DNA from 4 places in the Kitasatospora sp. NPDC085895 genome. Region 4 is predicted to be linked to each of the others. Evidence: riboswitches for the same ligand, from Rfam matches in the RefSeq annotation. Region 4 holds a riboswitch; each other region holds the start of a gene.
The links. Region 4 has a riboswitch for cyclic di-AMP ahead of AB0442_RS25370 (transglycosylase family protein). Riboswitches for the same ligand answer to the same signal wherever they lie in the genome.
Positions count from the first base shown of each region.

Region 1: it holds a riboswitch for cyclic di-AMP, as region 4 does, so the genes downstream of both, AB0442_RS25630 (peptidoglycan DD-metalloendopeptidase family protein) here and AB0442_RS25370 (transglycosylase family protein) in region 4, are expected to answer to the same signal.
Region 2: it holds a riboswitch for cyclic di-AMP, as region 4 does, so the genes downstream of both, AB0442_RS10810 (NlpC/P60 family protein) here and AB0442_RS25370 (transglycosylase family protein) in region 4, are expected to answer to the same signal.
Region 3: it holds a riboswitch for cyclic di-AMP, as region 4 does, so the genes downstream of both, AB0442_RS38430 (hypothetical protein) here and AB0442_RS25370 (transglycosylase family protein) in region 4, are expected to answer to the same signal.

Region 1 covers NZ_JBFBJY010000046.1:18,644-24,316, forward strand. The annotation lists gene tig (trigger factor) at 1-954, opposite strand, end outside; tRNA gene AB0442_RS25620 (tRNA-Pro) at 1,214-1,287, opposite strand; tRNA gene AB0442_RS25625 (tRNA-Gly) at 1,452-1,525, shown strand; gene AB0442_RS25630 (peptidoglycan DD-metalloendopeptidase family protein) at 2,264-3,295, opposite strand; cyclic di-AMP (ydaO/yuaA leader) riboswitch at 3,301-3,463, opposite strand; gene AB0442_RS25635 (DUF6348 family protein) at 3,813-4,646, shown strand; gene AB0442_RS25640 (hypothetical protein) at 4,865-5,059, opposite strand; gene AB0442_RS25645 (PP2C family protein-serine/threonine phosphatase) at 5,496-5,673, opposite strand, start outside.
Region 2 covers NZ_JBFBJY010000012.1:125,702-131,374, reverse strand. The annotation lists gene AB0442_RS10820 (hypothetical protein) at 1-672, opposite strand, end outside; gene AB0442_RS10815 (C40 family peptidase) at 1,041-2,099, opposite strand; gene AB0442_RS10810 (NlpC/P60 family protein) at 2,337-3,404, opposite strand; cyclic di-AMP (ydaO/yuaA leader) riboswitch at 3,415-3,603, opposite strand; gene AB0442_RS10805 (NlpC/P60 family protein) at 3,963-4,991, opposite strand; gene AB0442_RS10800 (NYN domain-containing protein) at 5,183-5,673, opposite strand, start outside.
Region 3 covers NZ_JBFBJY010000118.1:159-5,831, reverse strand. The annotation lists gene AB0442_RS38440 (hypothetical protein) at 128-412, opposite strand; gene AB0442_RS38435 (hypothetical protein) at 763-942, opposite strand; gene AB0442_RS38430 (hypothetical protein) at 1,526-2,926, opposite strand; cyclic di-AMP (ydaO/yuaA leader) riboswitch at 2,930-3,103, opposite strand; partial or broken gene AB0442_RS38425 (hypothetical protein) at 3,211-3,693, opposite strand; partial or broken gene AB0442_RS38420 (transposase) at 3,947-4,225, opposite strand; gene AB0442_RS38415 (methyltransferase domain-containing protein) at 4,618-5,430, opposite strand.
Region 4 covers NZ_JBFBJY010000045.1:24,835-30,507, reverse strand. The annotation lists gene AB0442_RS25385 (MazG family protein) at 1-746, shown strand, start outside; gene AB0442_RS25380 (SDR family NAD(P)-dependent oxidoreductase) at 704-1,132, opposite strand; gene AB0442_RS25375 (cytochrome P450) at 1,404-2,693, shown strand; cyclic di-AMP (ydaO/yuaA leader) riboswitch at 2,906-3,071, shown strand; gene AB0442_RS25370 (transglycosylase family protein) at 3,076-3,906, shown strand; gene eno (phosphopyruvate hydratase) at 4,111-5,397, shown strand; gene AB0442_RS25360 (septum formation initiator family protein) at 5,503-5,673, shown strand, end outside.

The sequences.
Region 1 (5,673 bases), on a different contig from region 4:
GAGGTTGTGCTTGCGGGTCTCGACCTCGTCCTTGAGGAGCTTCTCCGGGTACTCCATCTCGACCCGGGTCAGCAGCTCGTCCAGGACCTTCTCCTGGGCCTGGGTGGCCTGGTCGAACTCCTTCATGCGCTCGAGGCGCTTGCGGGAGTCCTCCTTCAGCTCGTCCAGGGTGTCGAACTCGCTCGCCAGCTGGGCGAACTCGTCGTCGAGCTCGGGGAGCTCCTTCTCCTGGACGGCGGTCACGGTGACGGTGACCTCGGAGCTCTTGCCGGCCTGGGTGCCGCCCTTGAGCTCGGTGGTGAAGGTCTTGGACTCACCGGCGGACAGGCCGATCACGGCGTCGTCGATGCCGTCCAGCAGGCGGCCGGAGCCGATCTCGTAGCTGACGCCGGCGGCGGTGCCGTCCTCCGGCACCTCGCCGTCGACCTTGGCCTCGAGGTCCACGACCACGACGTCGCCGGCCGCGGCGGCGCGCTCGACGTCCTTCACGGAGGAGAAGCGCTCGCGGAGCTGCTCCAGCGACTTCTCGACGTCCTCGTCGGCGACCGAGACGGCGTCGACGGTGACCGAGATCTCCGAGAAGTCCGGAAGGGCGATCTCCGGGCGGACGTCCACCTCGGCGGTGAACTTCAGGTCGCCGCCGTCGGCGATCCGCTCCACGCCCTCGATGTCGGTGATCTCGGGCTGGCCGAGGACCTCGATCTTGCCCTCGTCGACGGCCTGCGTGTAGAAGCGCGGCAGGGCGTCGTTGACGGCCTCCTCCAGCACCGCGGCACGGCCGAAACGCTGGTCGATGACGCGAGCCGGGATCTTGCCCTTGCGGAAGCCCGGAACCGTGACCTGCTGGTTGATCTTCTTGTACGCCGCGTCGAGGCTGGGCTTGAGCTCCTCGAAGGGCACCTCGACGGTGAGTCGAACCCGGGTCGGGTTCAGAGTCTCGACGGCGCTCTTCACGGTTTGGTCTCCTATGGGCTTGCGGTCAGGTTGTCTCCGCCAGACGTCCGCGGCCGGAACGGCCGGTCGGTCGGGCGAGACGGGCGATGGGCGATTGGGGCTGCATCTCCCGTACGGGGGTGGACGGTGAGCGTGACTCCTCGCCCTCGGGCGGCTGCCGCCTGTGTGCATGCCACAGGTACCACCGCCATCGGCCCATCCTACCGGTACCACGAAAGCAACAGGGCCCCGCCCGCCTGACGAGACCCTGCCGAAAGCGTCGGGGTGACCGGATTCGAACCGACGGCCTTCCGCTCCCAAAGCGGACGCGCTACCAAACTGCGCCACACCCCGTAGTGCCGAAAGAGAGAGTACACGCCGGTCCGGGCCCCCTCGCCGTAATATCAGCAGGCACAGGAGCGAAAGCGGTGTGCATTCGGCCGACCCGACCAGGTAGGCTGACCCCCGTCCCCGAGGCCCGCACCGGCTGAGGGGCGACGTGCCGTCAACGCACGTACGCGGGCGTAGCTCAATGGTAGAGCCCCAGTCTTCCAAACTGGCCACGCGGGTTCGATTCCCGTCGCCCGCTCCAACACGAAGGCCCCAGCTCAGCGACATGATCGCGGAGCTGGGGCCTTCGTCGTCCGTGGCACTCCCGGAGCACCGCGCCGCGGGCTCGGGTCCATGGCTCGAAGGCGACGCGACTGCCGCACCGTACGGACTGCTCCCCCGGCGCGCAGCTCATTCGGCGCCACGGGCGGTGACCGCACGAAGAGGGCCCGACCTCCCGTTCGGCGAACGTGCACGGATCCTTGGGAGAGGTCTCGGCGCACGAGGTGCGCAAGGTGGTGCAACGGTTGCCGCACTCCGCGGCAACCTGCCGACGGGCACATGCCAGAGAGCGGTCGTACGCACAGCCGCGAAGACGCTCTTCGCACCGGGTCCGCGGAACCGGACGTCGCGAGGACGACCCGGGTGGCGTTCGTGGCGCCGGTCTCCGGGGTCGTCGTCGATGGGGTTTGGCCGGTCAGCCCAGGTGGTGGCGGGTGACGGCGGTGGCGACGGCGAGCAGGACGGCGGCGCGCTTCGCCCCGGTCGGCCGTTCGGGAACGTTCTGCCGGTCGGGGGCGTGTTGCCCGCCGTACCGGGGAGCCGCGCCGGCGCGGCGCGGGAGCGGTGAAGTGCCCGTGCGGCACGGGAGGTTGGGAACGGCCGAGGCCCGGCCCGGGATCACAGGATCCCCGGGCCGGGCCTTCGGATGCCGCGCGGTGTGCCTCGGCGGCGCTGCCTCGGCAGGGTTCGCGTCAGCGGAGCGCGTCAGCGGTGTGCGTCAGACGCGGACACCGTGGGCGGCGAGGTACGCCACCGGGTCGATGTCGGAGCCGTACGACGGGGTGGTGCGGACCTCGAAGTGCAGGTGCGGGCCGGTGACGTTGCCGGTCGCGCCGGAGAGGCCGATGATCTGGCCGGCGGTGACGGTCTGGCCGACCGAGACCTTCAGGGCCGAGAAGTGGGCGTACTGCGAGTACTTGCCGTCGGCGTGCTTGATGACGACGTTGTTGCCGTAGGCGCCGCCCCAGCCGGCCTCGACGACGGTGCCGGCGGCGATCGCGTGGATCGAGGTGCCGGTGCTGACGGCGAAGTCGACACCGGTGTGGTAGCCGCTGGACCAGTTGGAGCCGGCCTTGTGGTACGGGGTGCCCAGGGAGGCGGCGACCGGCGCGACGTAGCCGGAGGCAGCGGCGGCGGGCTTGGCGGCCTCGGTCTTCGGCGCGGCCGGCTTGGCGGCCTCGGTCTTCGGCGCGGCCGGCTTGGCGGCCTCGGTCTTCGGCGCGGCCGGCTTGGCGGCCTCGGTCTTCGGCGCGGCGGGCTTGGCGGCCTCGGTCTGGGGGGCGGCCGGCTTCGGCGCGGCCTGGACCGGGGTGCGCTTCTCGGAACGCGAGGCGGCGGCGTCGGACTTCTTCGTCTCGGCCTGCGGGGCGGCGGCCTGAACGGCGTGGCCGCCGACGGTCAGCTTCTGGCCCGGGAAGATCAGGTTCGGGTTGCCGCCGATGACCTGCCGGTTGTCCTGGTAGAGCTTCTTCCAGCCGCCGTCGACGTGCTGCGCGTTGGCGATCTTGGACAGGGTGTCGCCACGGACGACCTTGTAGCTGGCGTCGGCGGCCTGAGCGGCGTCGGCGGCCGGAGCGGCGGCGGGGGCCTCGGCGTGCGCGGCGGCCGGAGCGGCGGCGGCCGGAGCGGCGGCCGGGACGGCGCCGTGGGCGCTCGCGGCGGAGGCGGCGGTGACGGGGATGGCGATGGCGGCGGCGGCCACACCGGTGGCGACGGCGACGCGGGACAGACGGGTGCCCAGAACGGACATGGGGGTGTTCCTCTCCGACGCCTGCGAGGTGAGCTGTCGGGTTCGGGCGGGGAGTTCGCCCGGTCGCGGAAATGACGCGACTTCACCCCAAGCCGTCCCGGATCACCGGGTGCGGCACTTACCTTGGGTCCCCCGCTCCTGCCGTGCACGGAAGGGTGCGTGACCCCGGACGGCGGCAGGACTCGGCGTTCCGCCCGGTGGCCCGCCCGGCCGGTGTGGCCGGGCAGGCTCCGAGGAAAACCGATGGGCCCCTCCGGAGGCAAGCTCCCCGTCCCCAACGGCCCCCCGGGGCCCTCGCGGGGGTCACTCTCCGCCCGCCGTCGGTGGGCGGAGCGCAGTCGCCGCAGTGACCGTACGTGTCCGGACCATCAGCAGTCAGGCAAATCGGACACCCCGCGTGGCTGCCCGCTCGCGGCCCGGCACGGATCATGGCCCGCCCGGTGACGCTGGTCACCCGGGGGGCCGATAGCCTCGCTCCCGAACGGTGTTCGACCCCTTTTCGAGCGAGGAGCCCCGGGTGCGCGCGCAGTCCAGGCTGGATGTGATCCAGCGCAGCGTCGTCCGGGAGATGGCCCGGTTCGGTCAGCGGTTCACGGTCGAGGGCAGTGTGGTCCGCGGGCCCGGGACGACGGCCGTGGCGGTGCGGGAGCACCCGGGCGAGGGCGGCGGCGCGGGGCACGTCGACCTCGGTTTCGCCTTCGACGTGGGGCGGGCGGACGGCCCGGTGGTGTGGGACTGCACGGCGGGCCTCGGCCGGACGGAGGAGGAGCGGCTGGAGAGCGCGGTGCGGATGTGGGCGACCACCACCGCGGCCGCGGTGGTCGAGCTGCAGGAGGGCCGCGGGGCGCACGGCGACCACGTCCGCGCGGCGCGGTTGCCGGGCTGGCGGGCCGTGCAGGGGCCGGCCGCCGTCTTCGGCTTCGACAGCGAACGGCTGTCGGAGTGGCTCGCCGGCCACCGGTTGTTGCCGGAGCTCGCCGGGGTGCTGGCCCCGGAGCTGGCTCCGGACGGTGCGGAGCCGGCCGTGACAGGTGTGAAGCTGTTCCTGGGCGGCCGGGCGGGCGAGGACGTCGCCGAGGTCCGGGTCAACGGCGCGGTGTCCGAGTCCGCCTCGGCGGCGCTGCGCGCGCTCGGCTGGCCGCGCGGCGAACGGCTGTGCTGGGCACGGCTGTTCGTGCTGATGGTGCCGGAGGGCCGGCCCGTCGGGGAGGCCCCCGCGGCAGTCCGCTCCGCCCCCGTGGACGCCGGCGGCGCCCGGCCCGCCGGGGCCGTGGGGAACACCGGGATCGCCGCGCCCGCCGCGCGGCCGGGGGTGCTGGCCCGCTGGCGGCGGGCCCGGGCCGGGCGGTAGGTCCGGACGGCCGGACGGCTCACGACGGCGGTCGGCCCGGGTCTGGCGACACCCCCGGGGCGGACGGGCACGACCGGCTCGGACGCCACGGCCGGACCGGAGTCGGAACCCGGCCCGCGAGGGCGGAGTCCGTCCCGCGAAGGGGACTTCGGCCCATCGGAACGGACCACCGGAGCGGAGTTCGCCCGCCGGGGGCGGAGTCCGGCCCGCGGGAGGGGTCAGCTCGCGACGGAGGAGATGGTCTTCGCCAGCTGGTTGAGGAAGTCCTGGATCGGCCGGGCGGCCGTGGACTGGCTCACCATGAAGCCGAAGAGTGCCGCGATGATGGCGTGGCTGGTCTTCAGCTGCTTGTTGCGGATGAAGATGACGACGATGACGCCGAACAGGAACAGCGCGGAGACGGAGAAGGCCACCCGGACTCACTTCCTCAATCTGTGGCGGGGGTTCGTGCTGGAACCCCGTGTCGGAACCGGACCGCGGCCTGCGCCGACCGTCCCTGGCACGAGTCGACCGATCCCGCCGCCGTGGAGGCGTCCGCGGCGCCGGTGACGCCTGCTGTCTGCCGCACCTCTCGCCCCCCGTCCCCCGAGCATCGACCAGCCCACCCGGACTCAGTGTGGTCGTTCGTGCTGCCTGCGTAAAGGACTAGCCGGGAGCCCGGAGCGAAGATCCTGCCATGTGAGACGAATTTCCGCCGACCGAGACGATAGCCGATGTCTCCTGACGAACCGTCGGCGGGGGCGGGGTGGAACGCGCCGGAACGGCCGATCGACAGGCCCGGGGCCCGCGGTCCGCAGGTGAAGAGGTTGTCAGGATTGGCCGAAGATCACTCCCGGGGGTTGACAGGCGCTACTGCCGCCCCACCAGCAGCACGGCGCGGTCGTCGTTGACGTCCTTGGCGACGGTCTCGATGAGGCGGCCCGCGGCGCCGCGGAAGCCGTTGACGACGAGTCGGTCGGCCTCGCCCATCAGCCGGTCCATGCCCTCGGCGAGGTCGCGGCCGGGGATCTCGACCATGCCGTCGGTG
Region 2 (5,673 bases), on a different contig from region 4:
CGCGATCTGGCGGGCGGTGCGGCCGGCGCCGCGGTAGCCGGTGTAGTCGGCGACGCCCTCCGAGAGCCAGAGCGGCGTCCAGCTGCGGGTGGCCGCGCGGGTGGCGACGTGGGTGGCCTCGTGGGTGATCACGACCTGCCGGCCGAGGTCGCTGAGGCCGCGGAAGGCCTCCGGGTTGACCATGATCCGGTCGGCGGGGGTGGCGGCGGGCTCGCCGCCGGCCGCGACGGTGACGGCGGCGATGCCTTGGTAGGAGCCGGCGGCGACGTCGAGCATCCGGGCGAACTGCGGCTCGGTGGCCGGGGTGAGGACGAGCAGCCGGCCGGGCCACTCCCGGCCCCACAGCTCGGAGACGGCGGGCACCGCCTTGTCGGCGACGGCGACCAGCCCGGCGAGCTCCTCGGCGGTGCCGAGGCCGAGCACCAGGCAGTGCTCGCCCTGGGCCGCCCGGACCTCGCCGAGGTCCCAGAGGGCGGCGCTGCCGTCCGGCTCGTCCGCGGAGAGCAGCCAGCCGGCCGGGCCCCGGTCGAAGGTGAGCCGCCGGGAGAGCACCGCGGGGTGCTGGTCGACGCCGCGCAGCCGGTGGGCGAGGCCGGCGGTGACGATGATCCGCCCGTCGGCGTCCGGTTCGGTGACGCCGCTGATCCGGTACTCGACGGCGGAGAAGGGCACGGCGGCGGCCCGGACGGCGGCCTGCTCCTGTGCGGCCCGCGCCGCGGGGGCCGTCCCGGCGAGCAGGGCGGACCGGTCGGCGCGCAGCAGGGCGCGGGCGCGGGTGGCGAGCAGGTCCTCGACGCGGGCCCGGACGCCGGCGCTCGGCGCGCCCTGCGGGTACAGGCCGGCCCGGTCCCCGGTGGCGGGCAGGGCGCGGGGCGCGGAGAGCTGGGCGAGGCCGCCGACGGCCAGCAGCAGGGCGGTGCGCCGGGAGATCCGGCCGTCGGCGGGCAGCGCGGACCGGCCCGCCGCGGCGCGCCGGGGCAGGTCGGTGACCAGGGGCTCGGCCTCCCCGCCGGACGGGCCGGGCTGCCGGTGGAAGGCGCTCAGACCCGCACCACCCCGCTGACGGGCATGGCAGCGACGCTCTCGTAGCGGACCCGGGCTCCGGGGTACGGGGCATGCACGACCACGCCGCCGCCGGCGTACATGCCGACGTGGTGCATGTCCTTGTAGAAGATCACCAGGTCTCCCGGTCGCGCCTCGGACAGGCTGACTCGCCTCCCCGCGTGTGCCTGCGCCTGCGAGGTGCGCGGCAGGGTGACTCCGGCCTGCCGCCAGCTCCAGTACATCAGACCGGAGCAGTCGAACGTGGAAGGGCCGGTGGATCCGTAGACGTAGGGCGAGCCGATCCGGCTGATCGCGGCGGCCAGGGCGGCGGCGGCGCGCTCGGAGGAGGGCGGCCGGTCGCCGAGGTCGATCCGGTCGGTGCCGTGCGCTGCGCTGCGGGCCGCGTCGGCGGCGTCGTCCGCGGCCAGCCGGGCGCGTTCGTCGGTGGTGAGGCCGCCGAGCAGCCGCTGGGCGTCGCCGAGCCGGCGCCGGACCTCGTCCTTGTGGTCGGCGAGCGAGCGGCGGACCTCTTCCAGCTCGGCGAGCTTGGCGGTGGCCTCGGCGCGGCGCTGGTCGAGCCGGCGCTGCCGGTCGAGCACCTGGTGCAGGGTGTCGCTCTGCCGGCTGGCGGCCTGGTCGAGGGCGCGGGCGCGGGTGAGGTAGCCGGCCGGGTCGGACTCCAGCATGAGGCGGACGGAGGGGTCGAGCCCGCCGTCGCGGTACTGGGCGGCGGCGACGGTGGCGAGGTCGGTGTAGAGCCCGTTCAGCTCTTCCTGGCCGGTGGCGATCTGGTCCTGCAGCTGGCCGGCCTCGGTCTGCAGGCGCTTCTGGTCCTCCCCCGCGGCGTTCGCGCGCTCGCTGGCCTGCTCGGCCTCCTCGTAGAGCCGGTCGACCTTCGCCCGGACGTCGGCCGTCCGCCGCCCGGGGTCGGCGGGGGCGCCGTGGGCCGCGGTGCCGACGGTGGCGCCGACGGCCGTGGTCGCCGCGGCCGTGAGCACCAGGGCCCGGGCGAGGGTGTGGCCGCCCGGCAGTTGGGGGCGTCGGTGCGCGGACATGCGGCGGCGGCTCCGTTCCTGCGGACGGACGGCCGCCGCCGCCCGGGTCGGGCGGGCGTCCTCGCGGACATCCGGGGGCAGACGTTAGCGAGTCCGGCCGGGCTAGTCCAAACCCTGCCAGCACCGAATATTTGACCTTCAATCGGACATTCTGCCGACGGGGCCGCCGGTGCGGCAACGGCCGCGGGCCCGGCCCCACAGGGGGGCCGGGCCCGCGGGGAGCCGCCGGACGGGCCGTCAGACCCGGACGATCGCCGAGATCGGCATGGCCGTCGCCGAGACGTAGCGGACGACCGCACCGGTGTGCGGCGCGTGGATGACCTGCCCGCCGCCCACGTACATGCCGACGTGGTGCTGGTCGCTGTAGTAGATCACCAGGTCGCCGGGCTTGGCGTTGGCGATGTTGGTGCCGATGTTGGTGCCCGCGCCGGCCTGGGACTGCGAGGTGCGCGGGATCGAGACGCCGGCCTTGCCGTACGCCCACTGCATCAGACCGGAGCAGTCGAAGGTGCTCGGGCCGGTCGCACCGTACACGTACGGGGCGCCCAGCGCGGACTTTACGGCCGCGATCGCCTTGGCGGTGTACGAGCCCGAGGGCACGTCCGCACTGCCGAGGTCGGGACGGGCGGTGTCCCGCGAGGCGCGGTCCGCGGTGGACTTGGCCGCGGAGGCCGCCTTCGCCTCGGCCGCGGCGAGGTCGTCCTTCTCCTTCTGGGTGAGGGTGTTCAGCAGGGCGCTGGCCTTGGCCAGCTTGTCCTGGAACTCCTCCTTCTTGGCCTTCAGCGCGCGGGTGCTGGTGTCCAGCTCGGCGAGCTTGTGCTCGGCCTCGGCCTTCTGGCCGTCCAGCTTGGCCTGCTCGGCCTTGAAGGACTTGAGGGTGTCGGCCTGGGTGGCGCTCATCCGGCTGACCGCGCCGGCCTGGCCCAGGAACTCGCCCGGGTTGCTGGAGAGCATCAGCTGGACGGTCGGCGAGATGCCGCCGTCGCGGTACTGCTGGGCCGCGACCTCGGCGAGGCGGCCCTGGACGCCACTGACCTCCGCCTGCTGGCGCGCGACCTGGTCCTGCAGCTGGGTGACCTGCTTCTGCAGGTCCTGCTGCTTCTGCTCGGCCGCGAGGTAGGCCTCGTTGGAGGCCTCGGCCTGCTCGTTGAGCTGGTCGACCTGGGCCGCGACCTGCTCCTTGGTGGGGGTCGGGTCCGCGTGCGCGCCGGTCTGCGAGGAGAGGGCCACCGCAGTGGCGGCTGCCGCAGTCAGGATCGAGGCGCGGGTACGGCCGACGGGCTTGGGACGACGATGGGACGCCACGAAGGCGGACTCCTTCTTCCTCACACCGCCTACCGGGTGAGCTGACGGGTTCGGGCCGGAAGCATTGCCCTACGACGCCTCACGCCCGCACCCGCCCGTCCGCGGTCCGACCGCGGCCCGGCCGGCGCGGCCGACCTGACGCCGATTCACCCCGGGGGAAACGTGGTTCCCCGGCTCCGTTCGACAGCACCCCCGCAGGGGCTCCCCGTGGACGGTCGGGACCGTCCTGCTGCGTCGCGGACTCGGCGGCGACCACCGCCGTCGCCCGGGTTGGGCGAACCACTGTGCGGTGATCCGTGGGGATGACCCTAGTAACCGATCCGTGATCCGTTCAAATCCTTGTCAGAAAAACGACGGGGAAATGTTGTCGCGAAAATGTGATTGCGACCGCCGGTGACCGGCGATCCACGCTCGGCTGACGCGATGTCACCCGTCGGCGGACAAAACGCGACGCCCGGGCGTGTCGGAGATCACACGGTGATCACGACGCGCCCGGGCGTGTCATGCGGCATCAGAAACGCCGCAGGTGAGGCTTATGTCCGAATTGCTACCGGAGGGTCAGACGCGGCGGATCGTCTTGATCGGCAGGGTGTCGGCGTCCATCACCTTCACCACGTCGCCGGTGTGCGGCGCGTGCACGACGAGGCCGTTGCCGATGTACATGCCGACGTGGTGGGCGTCCGAGTAGTAGATGACGAGGTCACCCGGCTGGGCGTCGGCCAAGGAGGGTACCCGGGCGCCGACGCTCGCCTGCGACTGCGAGGTGCGCGGCAGCGACACGCCGGCCTTGGCGTACGCCCAGACCATCAGACCGGAGCAGTCGAAGGAGTTCGGGCCGGTGGCGCCCCAGACGTACGGGGTGCCGCGCTTGCCCATCGCCGCGGCGACCGCGGTGGCCGCGTAGCCGGAGGCCGGCGGCAGGCTGCCCAGGTCGTAGCGGCTGTCGCCGCGCGAGGCGCGGTCGGTGCCGAGGACCGCGGCGCGCTCGGCGGCGGTCAGCGTGCTCAGCAGGCTCTGGGCCTCGGAGAGCTTCTTCTGGACCTCCGACTTGGCGTCGTTCAGGACCTGGGTGGAGCGGTCCAGCTCGGACAGGATGGCGGCGGCCTCCTGCTTCTGCTGGTCCAGCCGGCGCTGCTGGTCCCGCAGGCCCTTCAGCGTCGAGGCCTGGGTGTCGGTGGCCTGCTCGTTGCTGGACGCCTTCGCGAGGTAGTTGTCCGGGTTCGAGGAGAGCATCAGCGCGACCGTCGGGTCGACGCCGCCGGTGCGGTACTCGTCGGCCGCGACCGCGGACAGGCCCGACGCCACCTGGGAGAGCTGCTCCTGGCTGCGGGCGATCTGGTCCTGCAGCTGGTCGGCCTGCTTGCGGAGCTGGTCGGCCCGCTCCTTGGCGCCGTTGTACTTCTCGGCCGCCTGCTCCTGCTCCTCGAGCAGCTTGTCGACCTGGACCTTCACCTCGTCCTTGCTCGGCTTCGCCGGCGCGGCGTGCGCGGCGGCCTGGGCCGACAGGGCGACCGCGGTCGCGGCGGCAGCGGTGAGCACGGTGACCCGTGCGCGGCTCGGCTGCTTGGGACGGCGGTGGGAGGCCAAGGGACTAGCTCCTTCTTCCTGCTGGACTCACCCGATCGGGTGGACGTCCGGAAAATAGGTTTGACGCCAGACCCTAGTGAAGATCCGCCTCCTGCGCCACTCCCGTGCCGGGCGAACTTGGCGCGGAACGCTGGATTTCACCACCCCGACACAACCCCGCCACCCGGCCCTCCACCTGGGCCGACGGCCCGTCAGGGCCGGGCGAGCCGGTTGAGCAGCAGGATCGACGCGACCGGGCGTGCACCGGCCTTCCGTACGCCGTCCGCGACCTCCCGATCCGTGGAGACCACCACGACCGGCCGGCCCTGCGGCTCGGCCCGCACCAGGCGGCGGATCAGCTCGTCCGCGGTCTCCCCGGTGCGGCTGAAGCGCACCCGGACCCCGCGCGGCGGCGCCATGATCACCGGGACGTCGAGGTCCTGTCCGTCGAAGACGCAGGTGACCTCGGCCTGGGTGCGCTGCGCGAGCATCGCCAGACCGCCCAGCAGCCGCATCCGCTGCTGCTCCAGCGGCAGCGTCGGGTACCCGGTCTTGGTCACGTTGTAGCCGTCGACGACCAGGTGCACCTGAGGGATCGCCAGCAACTGGTCGAGCAGTGCGGGGTCGTCCTCCGCCAGACCGCGGCGCGCCACGTCGTGCGGGTTGGCCGAGCCCGGCTCGACCGCCTCCACCAGGTCGGCCG
Region 3 (5,673 bases), on a different contig from region 4:
CCGGCGGCACTGGCCGCGCCCGCGGGGTCCGCTGCCGTATCGGCCAGCGATGCGTCGGCCCCTGGCGCGTCGTCCTGGGCGGCCGGGAGGGTGCCGGTGAGGGCAGGGGTGCGCGGCTGGTGGGTGTTCACCACAGTTCGGCTTCCTTGTGCGCGTCCCACAGTCCCAGGCCGGTGTAGGGCGGGGGGTAGCGGCCCGGGCCGAGGTCGTCGTCCCAGCCGTCGTCGTCCGTGTCGTCCTCGGGGTCTTCTCCGTCGTGGCCCGGATTGTCCGGGGTGTTCTGGCTGGGATCGCTCCAACGGTCGCCACCACCACTGTCGTCGTTGTCCTCGGGCCAGGGGGCGACGGGGTCGAAGCCGTGGCCGGTGTCGTCGTCGGGGTCGAGGAGACCGTCCGGGCCTTCGTCGTCCACGAGGCCGTCACCGTCCGGGCCGTCAGCGGCAACGGCATCGGCGCCCTCGGCGGTGCGGGGATCGACACCGTTCGGGCTGCTGCCGGTTTCGGGGGGCGTGTCCACGCCCGGGGCGGAGCCGCCGCCTGCGCCTGCTCCTCGCCCGCTCTGCCTGCCCTGCTCTCGCCGGTCTTGGCGGTGCCGCCACGCGTGGGGCAGCCGGTGGCGGTGTCCGGCGTGGACGCCGTGCTGGTGTTGGTACCGGTGGCAACGATGGCGGCGGCTGGTGGGTGGGTGGTTGTCCGGCTGGGACTGGCGTCCGGTGTTGAGTGGGGATGCGGGCGGGCATGGCGTGGGTGAGGACGGCTTGCTCAGTGGGGTGGCGCCTCCGGATTCAGCGCGGCGTTGGAGGTCGTCCAGGGCGTGGGCGAGGTCGGCTTCCCGTGCTCTGGGCTGGGGGAGCGGTGGGTGAGGGTGGTGCGCAGATGGTGCCAGGTGCGGTCGTCGAAGGGCTGGTGGACGTGGTCGCGGTGGATCCAGGGGATCTCCACTAGGCCGTCGGGGTGGTCGGGGAGGCGGATCCAGATCTGGCGCAGGTCGTGGGGGTTGTGGTGGACCTCCCATCGTCCACCGCGTGCCGTGACGGTCGAGGGCTGGCCGCGCCAGGGCCCCAGCAGGTCGGCGTCGTAGGTGCGCTGTTCGAGGCGATCCCGTGGTCGTGGATCGTCAGCCAGCGCACCAGCTGCAGCTCGAGATAGTCCCGGCCGGTGAAGGGGAGGGGGACATGGCCGGCGACGGCGACGAGCGCGTCCCACATCTGCATCGGCGTCAACCGCACCCTCGGCAGCGCCGGGTGGCGCAGGCCCTGGTGGGGTCGGTGGTGCCAGTGGACGAGCCACTCCTCAAGGAGGTTCTGCAGCTGGGGGGACGCTGTAGCAGCCGCCGCGACGGAGCTCGTCCGAGTGCTTCGAGGGACGTCCCACCGGACTTTCCCTTCCTGGAACGACAAGGGCCAAGTGACAGGGGGTGCCCGCATCGCGGGGCAATGCCCAGGTGTGGTGTGGCGGTGTTCGTGCCGGTGGGGGCAGGGGGCGCCGGTGTTGTTTCCGGCGCCCCGGGAGGATCACCTTCGTGTCAGGGGGTGGGTACGGGCATTGTCGTGAATGCGGTGTTCAGGCTCTGCCACATGGGTTTGGTGGCGGGGAGCATGTCTTCGGCGTAGTTCCACCAGAAGTACCCGCCCGCGTAGTAGGGCAGGTCGATGTGCAGGCCGTAGTAGTAGTTGAGGAGTGTTGTGGCCTGGTCCTGGGTGGTGGTGGTGACGGGGTTGGGCAGGCCGATTTCACCGAAGGCGAGTTCGGCGTTCGGATACAGCGTGTGCAGTTGCTGGAAGTAGGCGGTCCAAGTGGCCGCGCTCGGCCGGATGTCGTTGCAGTCGGCTTCGTAGTAGCTGAGTGTGACGTAGTCGAGGCCGTTACGCATGTCTGCGGGCACGTACTGGTTGGTGAAGGCGATCGGGTCGAGCTCGGAGGGGCCGTTGCCGCAGCCGATGTCGTAGTAGAGGGTCAGTGCGGTGCGTTTGCCGGCCGCTTCGACCTGGCTGTAGGCGTCGGTGATCTTGGCGGAGAGGTCGCTGTAGTTGCCGGTCCAGTTGCCGTTGACCTCGTTGCCGATCTCCCAGAGGTCGACCTGGTCGCCGAAGGCGTTCAGGTACTGGGCGACCCGGTCGTGGTAGGCCTGGGCGGAGTAGTCCTTGATGTAGGAGGAGTCGAGGATCTCGCCCATGAGGTAGCTGACCGGCTGGAGTTGGTTGACCGCCTGGGTGTACTGGGAGGGGTTCACATTCTCGTCGAAGACGATGCGGGTGGTCGGCTTGTGGGACAGCCGCTTCGACGAGTCGACGATGGCGGAGAGGTTCGAGACGTCGTCGACGGTGACGCCGTACAACGGGGCGGGCAGCTCCCTCATGCCTGCCGGAGCCTGCGTGGCGGTGGGCGCGGGGAGCGGGGTCGGGGTGCTCGACGTTGGTGCCATGGTGGGTGTCGCGGCCGTGGCCGTCGGGCTTGGTGTTGCCGAGGCGGTCGGGGAGGCCGCCGTGGCGCTCGGGGCCGGTGCGGGGATGGATCCGTTGCCGACGGTCAGTGTGCGCGCGGGCAGGTTGTGCCGGCTGCCTGCAAGGTCGCGCCAGTAGCCGAACTCGGAATAGGTGCCGGCCGGCAGGGCCAGCGCGCCGGTGGTGATCGACACACCCTCCGGGCAGATCCGGACGGAGCGGGCCGCGCCGGGGAAATCGGTGCGCTTGCCCGCGAGGTCGCGTACCGAAACACCCAGGGTGTCGGCGGTGAAGCAGTGCGAGGAATGTACGGCGAGGGTTGCGGTGGCGGCGGTGTCGGCCGCCACGGCGGTCGGGCCGAGCTGGTCCTGAACGACTTTAGGGCCATTGCTAGCGGCCTGTGCGTGGCCGACAAGAGGGATGGCCAGCAGGCCGGCAGCGGCCAGCGCGCCGATCCGGACAGGAGTGGCGGTAAAACGCATGGGCGGGTCCCTCTGCGACGCCTGCGAGGTGAGCTGTCGGGTTCGGGCCGCATGAGGTGGCCCGGCCGCCTGTGGAACGGCTTCACCCCTAGCCAGGGCCGACCGTGCGCGCGCGTGCGGGGGCCGAGGCGTCCTACCTGGTTCCCCCGCTCCCGTCCGTACCGGTGCTCGATCGACCGCCGACGGGTAGACGGGACTCGGCGTCCCGGCAGCGGGTCCGTCTTTCGGCGGACGACGTGAAGCAGGCTAGCAGGAGACATCGTGTACGAGTCAACGCCCCGCGTCGGCTCGGTCAGCCACCCGCGCGCTGTCAGGCGCTTCGCCTTCGACCGCAACGCCTCGATCTTCGCGGGCACCGGGCCCAGGCCGAAGCAGCCGGCCATTTCCTGGCAGGTCAGCGGGCCTTGACCGAGCCGGCCCCGGTCCGCGAGAGTCTGCACGATACGCTGGTAGTCCGCCGACAGTGCCGACCGGGCCAGACCCGCACGCCACATCGGCACCACCGACTTCGGCTTCGCCGCCTGCGAAGATGCAGGCAGCGCGGGCGGTTCACCGCGATCCGACGGCTTCTCGGCGACGTCCGGGCCGGCGATGTCTCCTTCGCCCGGGGACAGCACCTTGCCGACGCGTGAACGGGCAATCACCCACTCGTTCTACTCCCGCTCGGCCGCGACCAGCTCGGCCTGGTCCGCCTCCTCCCGCAGCTCGTCCACACGACGGCGAGCGGTCAGCTCACGCTGTTCCAGCAACCCCACGACCGACGGCATCCCCCGAGCTCCAGCAGAGCGACGACACGACACGTCACCACTCCCCGAGACCGCCGACCCCATGCCTGAACAGTGGAAACGCACTCCTCAAGCCTGGGCTACCGCAGTCCCGCCGAGTACGAGACCGTCCTCGCGGCCTGACCACCACAGCGATGGTGTCCGTCAAAGCGGAGCAAGCTCAGTTTGACGTTGTGACCTGCCTGCTTCTCCGCCTCGATGAACGGGTGCACCGTCACCGGGTCTCCTTCGCGAAGAAAGCCGTGGCCCGCTTGAGGATGTCCACGTCCTCGCGCAGGCGGCGGTTCTCCTGCCGCAATCGGGCCAGTTCCTCGCGCTCGTCGCTGGTCAGGCCGTCCCGCTCGCCGGCGTTGACCTCGGCCTGGCGCACCCAGTCGCGCACCGCGGTCTCGGTCAGGTCGAAGTCCTTCGCGACCTGACCCACCGACCGGTCGCCGCGCTGGCACAGGTCGACGATCTCGGCCTTGAACTCCGACGTGAACGAGCGCCTGGGCCTCGGCTTCTTCTTCCCCATGCTCTCCATGATGGACATCATCCTTCCGAGGCCGAAGCCCCTGATCAGGAGTGTCCGTCAAAGCGGATCAAGCCCAAACGCAGTCTGGTCCCCTGTCGCCGTCCTCGCGTCGGCCCGTGCCTGCCCGGGCGATGCCTGCGCGTCCAGCGACAACTCGCGCCGCCACGTTCGTCATCCTCAGCACGGCTCAAAACGTACCAAACGCGCTATATCGTTCGGCCGTTCTTGGGCGAAGCGGTCGGCCTCAGTGTGTCGAGTCAACGGAACCCGCCGGGACCTGCGAGGGCCGTAGACCAGCCCACTGGCGGGACGCCGTCCTGCGCGGACGGCACGTCCTCGATGGGTGGGCGGACGAGACACGCCCCGGGTGGGCTGGGCGATGTGGAGGCCTATCACGTGGGTCGGTCCTCGGTTCGCTTCCCGCGGATGGCCCATGCGCGGGCGGTGAAGGGGATCGATCCGTCGGGCCGTGTGGGCGCGGTCCGGCTGAGGGTGTCGCGCAGCAGATCCCGGGTGGTGGGGGTGAGGGTGGCGACGTATCCGGGGGCGGGGCCCTGTCCGCCGAGGAACGGCACCCAGAACTCGTCGAAGCCGGCGAAGCTGGTGGGCACGTCGATCGCGTCAATGCCGACCTCGGTCAGTCCCGCCCGGGTCCACAGGGTGTGCAGCCGGTCCCGGCGGCAGGCGGAGAAGCGGCGGCCTTCGTCCAGTGGGGCGGCCGCTGGGTCCACGGTGACCGCGGTGTCCCAGAAGAAGCGCAGGAACGCCATGCCCTGGGTGTAGTCCCACACATAGGCGGCGACGGTTCCGCCGGGCTTCACCGCGCGGGCCGCCTCGGCCACCGCCACGGCCGGGTCGGGAAAGAAGTTGAGGGCCAGTCCGCTCACTGCCACGTCACACGCCCGGTCGGGCACGGGCAGCGACAGGGCGTCGGCCACCGCGAATCCGGCCGGGGCGGGAGCGGCGGTGGCGGCGGCGGCCACGAAGCTTTCGGACCGGTCCACCCCCAGGATCAGCCGTGGCTGGCAGCGGTCGGCTACGGCCTCGGTCAGCGCGCCCGTCCCGCAACCGACATCGAGCCACCGCAGGCCGGCCCCGGCGCCGAGCCAGGTGATGAACTCGTCGGCCACCCGGCGGCTCCAGCGGCCCATGTACCGGTCATAGGCATCGCCGACGTCCCATGCGTCCAGCCACTGATCCCTCATCCCCCCACCATCTCCGACACGGTCCCCACGAGCCGGCAGACACAACGGCGCATCGGCGCACGCGGACCAGGCGTTTGTGGGACACCACGGTTCAAGGCTCCCTGGGCGGCACCGCAATACGGCGCGGTGCGAGTCCGTCGGGTCCTCGGCCTCCGGCCGGGCGGAGATCGGCGTGTAGAGGGCCCGCTTCCCACTGCCTGCGACCTCGCCTCTTGGATCGGGGTCTACCCTGTCCCGGCAACC
Region 4 (5,673 bases):
GCGACCCGGGTCTCACCGACGCCCTGGCCCGGCTCGCGGTGGAGGAGGCGGGCGGCGTCCCCGAGATCGAGCTGCTGCCCGGCTCCTACGACCTGCCGGGCGCGCGGCTGCTCGACCTCGCCTCGGTGATGGACCGGCTGCGCTCGCCCGGCGGCTGCCCCTGGGACGCCGAGCAGACCCACGAGTCGCTGGTGAAGTACCTGGTCGAGGAGGCGTACGAGCTCGTCGAGGCGATCGAGGAGGGCGACCGGGAGACGCTGCGCGAGGAGCTCGGCGACGTCCTGCTGCAGGTCTTCTTCCACGCGCGGATCGCCGAGGAGCACCCGGAGGACCCGTTCTCCGTCGACGACGTGGCCGGCGACATCGTCGAGAAGCTCATGTACCGCCACCCGCACGTCTTCGGCGACGTGGAGGCCACCGGCTCCGCCCAGGTCGAGGCCAACTGGGAGCAGCTGAAGGCCGCCGAGAAGCAGCGGGAGTCGGTGCTGGACGGCGTCCCGTCGGGCCTGCCCGCGCTGGCGTACGCGGCCAAGCTGGTGTCCCGGGTGCGCCGGGCCGGCTTCACCGCCGTGCCGGACGCCCCGTACGAGCTGCCGCGGGAGCTGACCGCGGAGAGCGCCGGCGAGCTGCTGCTGGCCGTGGCGCAGCGCGCCTACGACGCCGGCGTGGACGTCGACGCGGCGCTGCGCGGTGCCGCGCGGCGCTACCGGACGGCGGTGCGGACGGCCGAGGGGCTGTCGGACTGACGCTGCGGCGGGACGACCTCGCTGATCGCCTCGCCGACCAGGGCGAGCAGCTCGGCCAGCGGGGCGAGGTTGTCGTCCAGGTCGGCGAAGGAGACGATCCGCTCGCCGTGCGGGCCGGCGACGGCGAAGAGGTCGATCCGGCCGAGGTGCTTGCTCGCGGTGTCGACCAGGGCGGCGACGTCGCTGGGCTGGTGGACGTCGCCGCTGACGCCGACGACCGGGCAGCCGGGGCGGTCGAGCTCGGTGGCGAGGTCCTCCGCGACACCCGGGCGCAGATCGGCGACGAGCATGCCCGCGGCGCCCGCGGCGGCGAAGCGGCGGGCCAGGTCGGCCCCCTCGCCCCCGCTCAGTACGGCGATGACGACCACTGCCCCGGCTACTCGCACGGCCTGCTCCTCTCTGAGCACGACACCCCGCGGGCGGCTCCGCACGTCCGCCCTCACGGTTATCGGAGGATCGTAGGCACCTCGCGACCCTCCGCAACAGGGATTACCCCCCGGGTGACCAGGCTCACGCCCGTCCGGGCCGATCGGATCCGGCCGTCCCGCACGGGCCCTCGGGCAGCCCCTCCCGACGGCGCCCGCGCGGGCCGGCCGGACCGGGCGGGCCGGGCGGGCACCGTCGGGAGGGGCGCCCGGCAGCGGATACGGTCGGGGCATGCCGGAGACCCCCCGACCCGACGACCGACCCGAACTCTTCACCTGGGAGTTCGCCGCCGACCCCTACCCCGCGTACGCCTGGCTGCGCGAGCACGCGCCGGTGCACCGCACCACGCTGCCCAGCGGGGTGGACGCCTGGCTGGTGACCCGGTACGCGGACGCCCGGCAGGCCCTCGCGGACGCCCGGCTCTCCAAGAACCCGGTGCACCACAGCGAGCAGGCGCACCGCTCCGGCCGGGTCGGCATCCCGGGCGAGCGGCAGGCCGACCTGATGACCCACCTGCTGAACATCGACCCGCCGGACCACACCCGGCTGCGCCGGCTGGTCTCCAAGGCGTTCACGCCGCGCCGGGTGGCGGAGTTCGAGCCGCGGGTGCAGCAGCTCACCGACCGGCTGATCGACTCCTTCGCCGGGCGCGGCACGGCCGACCTGATCCACGAGTTCGCCTTCCCGCTGCCGATCTACGCGATCTGCGACCTGCTCGGCGTGCCGCCGGAGGACCAGGACGACTTCCGGGACTGGGCCGGCATGATGCTGCGACACACGAAGCCGGGCCAGCCCGGCGGGCAGCGCGGCGGCGTCGGCCGGGCCGTGAAGCGGATCCGCACGTACCTGGCGGAGCTGATCCACCGCAAGCGGGCCGACCTCGGCGACGACCTGATCTCCGGCCTGATCCGGGCCAGTGACCACGGCGAGCACCTGACCGAGAACGAGGCCGCGGCGATGGCCTTCATCCTGCTGTTCGCCGGCTTCGAGACCACCGTCAACCTGATCGGCAACGGCCTGCACGCCCTGCTGCGCAACCCCGGGCAGCGGGCGCTGCTGCAGGAGTCGGTGGCACGCGGCGAGAGCGGCCTGCTGGAGACCGGGATCGAGGAGCTGCTGCGCTACGACGGGCCGGTGGAGCTGGCCACCTGGCGGTTCGCGACCCGGCCGCTGACGATCGGCGGGGTGGAGATCCCGGTCGGCGACCCGGTGCTGGTGGTGCTGGCGGCGGCCGACCGCGACCCGGCCCGGTTCTCCGACGAGAACACCCTGGACCTCGCCCGCGCCGACAATCCGCACCTGGGCTTCGGCCACGGCATCCACTACTGCATCGGCGCCCCGCTGGCCCGCCTGGAGGGCCGGGCCGCCCTGGCGACGCTGCTGACCCGGCTGCCGGACCTCGCCCTGGACGCCGACCCGGCGGACCTGCGCTGGCGCGGCGGCCTCATCATGCGGGGCCTGCGCGAGCTGCCGGTCGCCTTCACCCCGGTGGGGCCGTCCGGGCGGCGCGACCCGGTCTGACGGTGTGTCGCACCGGTCGGATCCGGTCGGAACTGAACACTCGTCAATCAGGAAACACCTGCATCGTTCGTGGGCGATAATCAGGTCTCCGTAATTGCTTCGTGATACCCGCGATATGAGCTTGTGATCGGTCGTTCGATCTGCTTACTCTCCCGAACAGTCCGCAGCCGCGGACCCCGGCACGGCAACGCCGAATCCTGTCCGCCGTGCCCGGGCCTCACGACCGAGACCCAGGACAGGGGCGGGGGAACCACGTTCGTCGCCGTCCCCACGGCTAGGGGTGAAGCCGCGTCAGCAGGGCCCCTCCTGCGGCCGCGGCCGGGCCAGCCTCCCGGTCCGAACCCGACAGCTCACCTCGCAGGCGTTCGGAGAGGGACAACCCATGCTCTTCACCGGACCTGGCCGCCACCGCCGCAGGACGTCCGCCGAGAAGGCGGTCGCCGTCGCGGGTGTCACGGGTGTCGGCCTCGCCCTGCCGCTGCTCACCGCGGGCGGAGCCCATGCCGCCCCCGTCTCGATCTGGGACAAGGTCGCCCAGTGCGAGAGCGGCGGCAACTGGAGGATCAACACCGGCAACGGCTTCTACGGCGGGCTGCAGTTCACCGCCCGGACCTGGAAGGGGTTCGGCGGCGCCCGGTACGCCCCGCTCGCCCACCAGGCGAGCAAGAGCGAACAGATCGCCGTCGCCGAGAAGGTGCTGGCCTCCCAGGGGCCCGGCGCGTGGCCGGTGTGTTCCAAACGCGCCGGCCTGACCCGCGCGTCCGCCGGGAGCGGCGGGACGCGCAGCGGCACCGGACGGGCGCAGGCCCCGGCGGCCCCGTCGTCGCCGTCGCCGCAGTTCCCCGGCCGGGGCGGTTTCGACGCCGACTCCGGCGTGTACTGGTACCAGAAGGACGACCAGTGGTACTGGACGGCACACCAGGAGGTCTACGAGCGCCACCTGCCGCCGGCGCCCACCGGGCCGGCCGACCCGGCCGACCCGGCCGACCCGGCCGACGGCGGCGCCGACGAGGGCGCCCGCACCCTGCAGGCCGTTCCGGTGCCCTCCCTCGGCCGCGAGCAGTACACCGTGCAGGAGGGCGACACGCTGTCCGGCATCGCCGCCGCGCACGGGCTGTCCGGCGGCTGGGAGCAGCTGTACGCGAACAACCGCGAGGCCGTCGGCGCCGATCCGGACCTGATCCTGCCCGGCCAGCAGCTGCGCCTGGCCTGACGGTCCGGCACGGTACGAACGGTCCGTCCGCCCGCGGGGCGGCACCCGCGGGCGGACGGCCGGTTTCGTGGTCCTTCAGGTGAACTACCGGCGAGTAGACCGGCCACACGGTGAGACAGGGCCATGCGCGGCACGGCCCGGTGGGCCCGTGCGGTTAGGCTCTGGTCGTAACGACCCTCATCCGCTTCCGCTAGGAGATGCCTCGTGCCGTCCATTGATGTCGTCGTAGCCCGCGAAATCCTCGACTCCCGCGGTAACCCCACGGTCGAGGTCGAGGTCGGCCTCGACGACGGCAGCACCGGTCGTGCCGCTGTCCCGTCCGGTGCCTCCACCGGTGCCTTCGAGGCCCTGGAGCTTCGCGACGGCGACAAGAACCGCTACTTCGGCAAGGGCGTGGAGAAGGCCGTCCTCGCCGTCATCGAGCAGATCGGCCCGGAGCTGGTCGGCTACGACGCCACCGAGCAGCGCCTGATCGACCAGGCCATGCTCGACCTGGACGCCACCCCCGACAAGTCCTCGCTCGGCGCCAACGCGATCCTCGGCGTCTCCCTCGCCGTGGCGCACGCCGCCTCCGAGGCCAGCGACCTGCCGCTGTTCCGCTACCTGGGCGGCCCCAACGCCCACGTGCTGCCCGTCCCGATGATGAACATCCTCAACGGCGGCTCGCACGCGGACTCCAACGTCGACATCCAGGAGTTCATGATCGCCCCGATCGGCGCGGAGTCCTTCTCCGAGGCCGTCCGCTGGGGCGTCGAGGTCTACCACACCCTCAAGGGCGTGCTGAAGGAGCGCGGCCTGTCCACCGGCCTCGGCGACGAGGGCGGCTTCGCGCCGAACCTGGACTCCAACCGCGAGGCGCTCGACCTGATCGTCGAGGCCATCAAGAAGGCCGGCTACACCCCGGGCAAGGACGTCGCGCTCGCCCTGGACGTCGCCTCCTCCGAGTTCCACAACGACGGCGCCTACACCTTCGAGGGCAAGGCGATCTCCTCCGCCGAGCTCATCGACTACTACGCCGAGCTGGTCGCCGCGTACCCGCTGGTCTCCATCGAGGACCCGCTGGACGAGTCGGACTGGGACGGCTGGAAGGCCATGACCGACAAGCTGGGCGACAAGGTCCAGCTGGTCGGCGACGACCTGTTCGTCACCAACCCGGAGCGCCTGCGCCGCGGCATCGAGACCGGCACCGCCAACGCGCTGCTGGTGAAGGTCAACCAGATCGGCTCGCTCACCGAGACCCTGGACGCCGTCGAGCTGGCCCAGCGCAACGGCTACCGCTGCATGATGTCGCACCGCTCCGGCGAGACCGAGGACGTCACCATCGCCGACCTCGCCGTCGCCACCAACTGCGGCCAGATCAAGACCGGCGCCCCGGCCCGCTCCGAGCGCGTCGCCAAGTACAACCAGCTGCTGCGCATCGAGGAGATCCTCGACGACGCCGCCGAGTACGCCGGCCGGGGCGCGTTCCCGCGGTTCAAGTTCGAAGGCTGAGCCCTGACACCCCGCGGCTGACACACGGCCGCTGGCCCGGTGCCCCGGCAACCACCCCGTAGGGTGGGGGCCGGGGCACCGGCGTGAGCAGGAGGGGTACGAGCGATGTGGAAGATCCCGGGACTGGCGGGGCGTCCGCGCTTCACCAGCCGCGCGACCGTGCTCGTGCTCGTCCTGTGCTCGCTGGTGGCGATACTCGCCTACCCCACCCGGCAGTTCCTGACGCAGCGCTCGGAGATCGCCGACCAGCGGGCCAGGGCGGAGCACGCCCGGCAG